DNA from 2 places in the Paraburkholderia sp. GAS82 genome. Region 2 is predicted to be linked to the other one. Evidence: riboswitches for the same ligand, from Rfam matches in the RefSeq annotation. Region 2 holds a riboswitch; the other holds the start of a gene.
What was found. Region 2 has a riboswitch for thiamine pyrophosphate ahead of P3T17_RS34645 (FAD-dependent oxidoreductase). Riboswitches for the same ligand answer to the same signal wherever they lie in the genome.

Region 1: another riboswitch for thiamine pyrophosphate. It lies ahead of thiC (phosphomethylpyrimidine synthase ThiC); the one in region 2 lies ahead of P3T17_RS34645 (FAD-dependent oxidoreductase).

What each region holds. Positions count from the first base shown of each region.
Region 1 is NZ_JBNDLX010000001.1:391,744-395,155, forward strand. Features, by position in the region: gene thiC (phosphomethylpyrimidine synthase ThiC) at 1-1,879, opposite strand, end outside; TPP riboswitch at 1,972-2,090, opposite strand; gene P3T17_RS01860 (DUF1223 domain-containing protein) at 2,387-3,232, shown strand.
Region 2 is NZ_JBNDLX010000015.1:96,307-99,718, forward strand. Features, by position in the region: gene P3T17_RS34635 (thiazole synthase) at 1-334, opposite strand, end outside; gene thiS (sulfur carrier protein ThiS) at 408-605, opposite strand; gene P3T17_RS34645 (FAD-dependent oxidoreductase) at 678-1,832, opposite strand; TPP riboswitch at 2,030-2,141, opposite strand; gene P3T17_RS34650 (ABC transporter ATP-binding protein/permease) at 2,535-3,412, shown strand, end outside.

The DNA.
Region 1 (3,412 bases), on a different contig from region 2:
CTTCCATGCCTTTCTTCAAGGCTTCGTCGTCGGTCACACCTTGCTGCGCGGCGAACTCGCGCACGTCCTGCGTGATCTTCATCGAGCAGAAGTGCGGGCCACACATCGAGCAGAAGTGCGCGACCTTGGCCGAGTCCTTCGGCAGCGTTTCGTCGTGGAATTCACGCGCCTTGTCCGGATCGAGACCGAGGTTGAACTGGTCTTCCCAACGGAATTCGAAGCGCGCTTTCGACAGCGCGTTGTCACGCACCTGCGCGCCCGGGTGACCCTTCGCCAGATCCGCCGCATGGGCCGCGAGCTTGTACGTGATGATGCCGGTCTTGACGTCGTCCTTGTTCGGCAGACCCAGGTGTTCCTTCGGCGTGACGTAGCAGAGCATCGCCGTGCCGAACCAGCCGATCATCGCAGCACCGATGCCTGACGTGATGTGGTCGTAGCCAGGGGCGATGTCGGTGGTCAACGGTCCCAGCGTATAGAACGGCGCTTCGTCACACCATTCCAGTTGCAGGTCCATGTTCTCCTTGATCAGCTGCATCGGCACGTGGCCCGGGCCTTCGATCATTGTCTGCACGTCGTGCTTCCACGCAATCTGCGTGAGCTCGCCGAGCGTCTTCAGTTCGCCGAGTTGCGCTTCGTCGTTGGCGTCGTAGATCGAGCCGGGACGCAGGCCGTCGCCGAGTGAGAAGGCCACGTCATAGGCCTTCATGATTTCGCAGATGTCTTCGAAGTGCTCGTACAGGAAGCTTTCCTTGTGATGCGCGAGGCACCACTTCGCCATGATCGAGCCGCCGCGCGAGACGATACCCGTCATGCGCTTCGCTGTGAGCGGCACGTATTGAAGACGCACGCCGGCGTGGATCGTGAAGTAATCGACGCCCTGTTCGGCCTGTTCGATCAGCGTGTCGCGGAAAATTTCCCACGTCAGGTCTTCGGCCTTGCCGTTGACCTTTTCCAGCGCCTGGTAGATCGGCACCGTGCCGATCGGCACCGGCGAATTGCGGATGATCCACTCGCGCGTTTCGTGGATGTGCTTGCCGGTGGAAAGATCCATCACCGTGTCGCCGCCCCAGCGGATCGCCCACGTCATCTTGTCGACTTCTTCGCCGATCGACGAGGTCACCGCCGAGTTGCCGATGTTCGCGTTGACCTTCACGAGGAAGTTACGGCCGATGATCATCGGCTCGCTTTCGGGGTGGTTGATGTTGTTCGGGATGATCGCGCGGCCGCGGGCCACTTCGTCGCGCACGAATTCCGGCGTGATTTCGGTGAGGCCGTTCGGACCGAAGGCGCTCGCGCCGAATGCCTGGCCGGGATGCTGACGGCCCATCATCGCAGCGAGCTTCTCGCCGTTCGGGCCGCTCGTCTTGAGCGACTCCAGATACGCCGCGCGCTGCTGGTTTTCGCGGATCGCGATGTACTCCATTTCCGGCGTGATGATGCCTTTGCGCGCGTAGTGCATCTGCGAAACGTTGGCGCCGGCTTTGGCGCGGCGCGGCGTGCGATGCAGGCCCTGGAAGCGCAGATCGGCGGTGGCCGTATCGGCGGCGCGTTCGCGGCTGAAGTCGCTCGACAGACCGCTTAGCGCTTCGGTGTCGCCGCGTTCTTCGATCCAGCGTTGACGCAAAGCCGGCAGACCCGCGCGGATATCGATCGTGGCATCCGGATCGGAGTAGGGGCCCGACGTGTCGTAGACGAAGACCGGGGGATTCTTCTCGCCGCCGAAGCTGTCCGGTGTATCCGACTGGCTGATTTCGCGCATCGGCACGCGGATATCGTCGCGTGAGCCAGTGACGTAGATCTTGCGGGAATTCGGCAGCGGGGCGACAGCGGCCGCATCGACGTGAGCGTCGGCGGAAAGGAACTTCGGATTGGCGTTCATGCATTTCTCCATGCAAAGCTCTATGTGGGGCCGCTAAGCAGGAGACGAAATGGAAGTTGTCGGAATTCGCCAGAGGATGAGGCGGTGCTGCGCTACGAATTCCGTACGCTTCCCTGCGCTGGCATTATCCAGATCAGGTTCAAAGGGTATTTCTCACCCACGCAACACGGACCTCCAACCTCCGTGCGACGCAGGACCCCCGCGTTAGCAGCGCACACGATACACCGCCGGCGCAGTGCTTGGCAACCGGTCTCGAAATCGGCGTGGCCCGAATGGTGGCCGGCTTACAGCCTGTCGTGCTTATCTCTATTGGGCTGCGCGGGGTGATGCGCCGCAGCATGAAAGGTGGCGTTGCCCGATCTTTATCGTCAGCCACGCCATGTCCTCCAGTCCCGCAATAAAATTTCAGAGGCGCTGTCATAACGGGCGACGCTCGCCGACTAACGTGCAGATTTCCAGATGGAGCCTGCCATGAATCCCCTTATGCGTTCCCACGCGTATCCGCTTATGCCTGTACGCGTGCGTTCACTCACGCGCCGCTTTGCCGACTCGCCGATGGTGCGTGCCATCGCGCTTTTTGCCGCGCTAGCCACGAGCGGTGCCGCTCAGGCCGCCGATGCGATGTGCAAGGCGCACAGCCCGGCCCACCGTGTCGCGCTGGTCGAGTTGTACAGCAGCGAGGGTTGCAATAGCTGCCCGCCGGCGGATCACTGGCTGGGTCAGTGGAAGGACAGCGGTGCCGCTCGAGGCGTCGTGCCGCTTGCCTTGCATGTCGACTACTGGAACAGCCTTGGCTGGAACGACCGCTTCTCCCAGCATCGTTTCACTGAACGGCAGCAGACGCTGACCGATCTCGCCGGCGGCCACACGATCTACACGCCGGAAATCTTCGTGTCAGGGCGTGAGTTGCGTAGCTGGTCCCGGTCCGAGAGCTTCGATGAGCGTGTTCACGAGGTGACCGCCGAGCCGGCGCAGGCAGACGTTGCGCTTGAACTCGCGCCGCCTGCTCAGGGCACGAACGGTTTCGGCGTCGACGCGCGCTTCACGTCCAAAGCCACGGTCCACGATCCATTGAACGCGTACGTCGCTGTCTATGAAAACGCGCTGACGTCGCAAGTGCGCGCCGGCGAAAACAATGGCGCGACGCTGCATCACGAACGCGTCGTGCGGCAATGGATCGGTCCGGTGCCGCTTGCGGGCGGCAGCGCGCAGATTCGCCGCGAGATCGCACTCGATGCCACCGATGCCGCCGACCAGCACGCGCAGCCGGACAGGTTCGGCGTCGTGGCCTTCGTCGAAAACGCATCCACCGGCGAGGTGTTGCAGGTGACGGAACTGGCCGCCTGTCAGTGAGGCCGCCGGCGATCGATTGAGGTCGACGCCTTCGCCATGAGTAACCCTCGATCTGAACCTCGCACCTGATTTTCGGAGACTTGAAACCTCGCATGCTCTAGCCGTCGCGGCGTCTGTTCGGCAGGCAGTCGCTCGCACGGATGCCCAGCCGCTTTCCGGATACAGAATTTACGATTCTTT
Region 2 (3,412 bases):
AGTCGTCGCCGATCAGTTCGAGCTTGATCCAGTCGGTTTCGAAGACTTCACGCGCCATGTGGGCGGTCGTGACCGCCTCGCCGACGCTCTGGCAGCCGGCCGTGTTGGGCAATAGCGGCACGCCGTGGCGCTTGAGCAGATCGAAGAAGCCGGCTTCGGCACCGCCTTCGTTCATCTGCCGGCGCAGCGCGACGGTGATCATGCCAGGCTTCGCCGCATCGATCGAGTCGGACAGCGACTGCAGCGACGGATAGCGTGACGTGCCGAGCAACACCCGGCTGGCGAAGGTTTCGCCGTACAGCGTGAGCGCGTCGGCGGGGATGGGAGAAGTCATCTGGAAATCCTTGTCTCTGGCGATACCCGGTGACCTGGCTGTTCGGCTACGTGGTCGCGGGTAATCACCGCTTTTAGCCGCCGGCGACCGGTTGCACGACGTCGAGCTTGTCACCCGCTTGCAGCGCGCGCGCGGCGTGCTGGGTACGGGCCACAAAGTCGCCGTTCAGCGCAACCGCGAACGGCGGACGCGCGCCGAAAGCGGCGAGCGCGTCGGCGACGGTCGCCCCTTCGGGCAGCGACAACGGCTTCTGATTGATATGAATGTCCATGGTGTTCAGATACGTTTCAATCGATAGCGTAGGCAGCCGGCGCGGCAGCCCATGTGGCAATGGTCGCAACGCTCATGCCGGCACCTGCGAGCGGTTCTGCGGATCGAGTCGGGCAAGCTGGAACAGCTCGCTCCAGCGCGCGTCGCGCCGCCAGTCGTCGAAAGCGTCGGCATCGCCGATGCGTCCGTCGAGCAGCGCAGCGGCGAAACGGACGGCTTCGTCCGCGACTTCGGGCACGATCATATAGCCGTGCCGGTACAGGCCGTTCACGCGCAAGGTCTGCGCGCCATCCCAGACCAGCGCCGGACGGTGGTCCGGCAAGGTCGGGCGGCACTGCGAGTTCAATTCGAGGATGCGCGCCTCGCCGAAGCCGGGGTGGACCGAGAACGCGGCACTCAGCAATTCCAGCGCGGAACGCACGCTGACGGGCGACATGTCCTCGCCTTCCACTTCGGTTGCGCCGATCACGTAAAGATCGTCCTGCTTCGGTGCGATATACAGCGGATAGCGCGGATGCAGCAGACGCACCGGGCGCGTGAGCTTGATTCCGGGCGCGTGAACACGAGCGACTTCGCCACGAATGCCGCGCAAAGTCGGCAAAACAGTCTTGGCACCGAGGCCGCGACAATCGATCGTCACGCGGGCGGACGGTAACGCGCGATCATCCACGGGTGTGTTCCAGTGCGTTTCGACGCGCCGCTCGGCGAGCCCTGCGGCGAGCGCACTCAACACCTGGCGATTATCGAGTTGTCCCTCATGTGGCAGCAGCCAGCCTTGCGTGAACCGTCCGGCCAGTGCGGGCTCGGTTGCGCCGAGCTGGGCACCCGAGAGCGTGACGAAGCCACCATCCAGCAGATCCGCGGGCGCATTCGAGCGCACCCGGCGTTCGAACAGCGGCGCTTCGGTGCGATCGGCGTGATGCCAGACCACCAGCGTCCCATTGCGTTGGAAAAACACCGGTATGGGCAGTTCGGCCAGTACTTGCGGCCAGGTATCGAGCGAGGCGGCGCCGAGACGCGTGATCAGCAATTCGGCGCTGGCGGCTTCGGCGAGCGGCGCGAGCATCGCGGCCGCCACCCACGCGGCGGCTTGCGAACCGGCGGCATCGCCGCGCTCGTAAAGCGCCACGCGATGCCCCGCACCGGCGAGGCGCCACGCGACCAGCCGGCCGCACAGTCCCCCGCCGATGACGGCGAAGTCCGGTTGCGAGCGATCGAGCGCGTTCATTGCCGTCCTGCCGGCGCGCGCAGAGCGGCCTTGAGCGTCACGGGGCAAACGAAGCAATAGACTGAAGAATAAGCGGTCATCGTATCCTTTCCGTACGGCAACAGGCGCACGTACCCAAGGACGAAACCGGCGGGCGAGGCCGGCCGGGCAAAAAGCGCATCCATTGACGGACGCTGCCCGGCGGGGAATGGAAGAAAAGCTAACTTCCGGAAACTTCCCGCGCCGGTATTACCCGGATCGGGTGCAAAGGGTCTCTCTCAGCCTTGCTGCGGCGTGTGGCCCGCGCGCAAAGCACCCCTGTTTCGTCGAGAGTCATTAGACCATAAAAGGCGCGGCGGCCGCAAACCGGGGGCGATGGAGCGGCTGCGATCACGGGCGGGGAGACCGCCGGGCCTGGGCGATTCATGTAGCCTCGCCCGGAGCCTCTGGCACAATGCGGCGATGGAGTCTGCGCCGTTGTCGTGGGCTCTCGCGTCAAACGCGACAACCATACGCCGGTCGCGCGAGGCCGCGGTCCAGTGCCTCAGGTGATTAATTTTCGCTTAAGCCGCCGGCGGCAGAATCGGGCGGTCGTACGACGGGTTCGAGGCCCGGGCCGCTATTTGCAATTCCGCTGTGGCACCGATCCACTATAGGCAAGCCGGTCTAGGCTTGCTTGCAGCGGGTCGGTCCAAGATGAGCCAGTATTTCTTCAGGATGGTCATGACACCCAATACTTCCCCTGCCAGCCCGCTCGAGCCGGACGACAAGGTCTCCGCGTGGAGTCTGATCAAGCCCTATTGGGTCTCTGAGGAATGGAAGATCGCGTGGGGGCTGCTGATTGCGATCATTGTGATCAACCTCGTCAACGTGTGGATCAGCGTCAGGTTCAACACCTGGAGCGGCGAGTTCTTCAATATGCTGCAAAACAAGAGCGTGAAGGACTTTCCCCACCTGATGTTGGTGTGGGCCGGCCTTGTGGCAGCGCTGATCGTCCTCTTTGTCTACGGCCGTTATTTGCGGCAGATGCTCGGCTTCCGGTGGCGCCAATGGCTCACGACCCGCTACCTCCAGGAGTGGCTCGGCGACGGCGCCTTCTACCGGATTGAGCGCGACCGCCTCGCTGACAACCCCGACCAGCGGATCAGCGACGACCTGCAGTCATTTGCGACCAGCACGCTCACGCTGACGCTCGACCTGCTGTCCACGGTCGTCACGCTCATTACGTTCGTTACCATCCTCTGGTCCCTCGCTGGAGCATTGACCGTGTCACTGGGTGGCATGCCGATCGTCATTCCAGGCTACATGGTGTGGGTGGCCGCGCTCTACGCGCTGGGCGGCTCGTACATGATCTACAAGCTCGGCCACCCGCTCGTTTCGATCACCTACCAGCAGCAAAAGGTTGAGGCAGATTTCCGCTTTGGGCTGATCCGGGTGCGCGAGAACTCGGAGCAGATCGCGTTTTACGATGGCGAGCAAACCGAAGAGGCCACCGCGCAAAACTTCTTTCAACGCATTCGCGACAACTGGTGGCGCGTGATGAAGTACACGAAGCGCCTGAGTTTCGTGCTCAGTTTCTACAGCAACATCGCGTACATTTT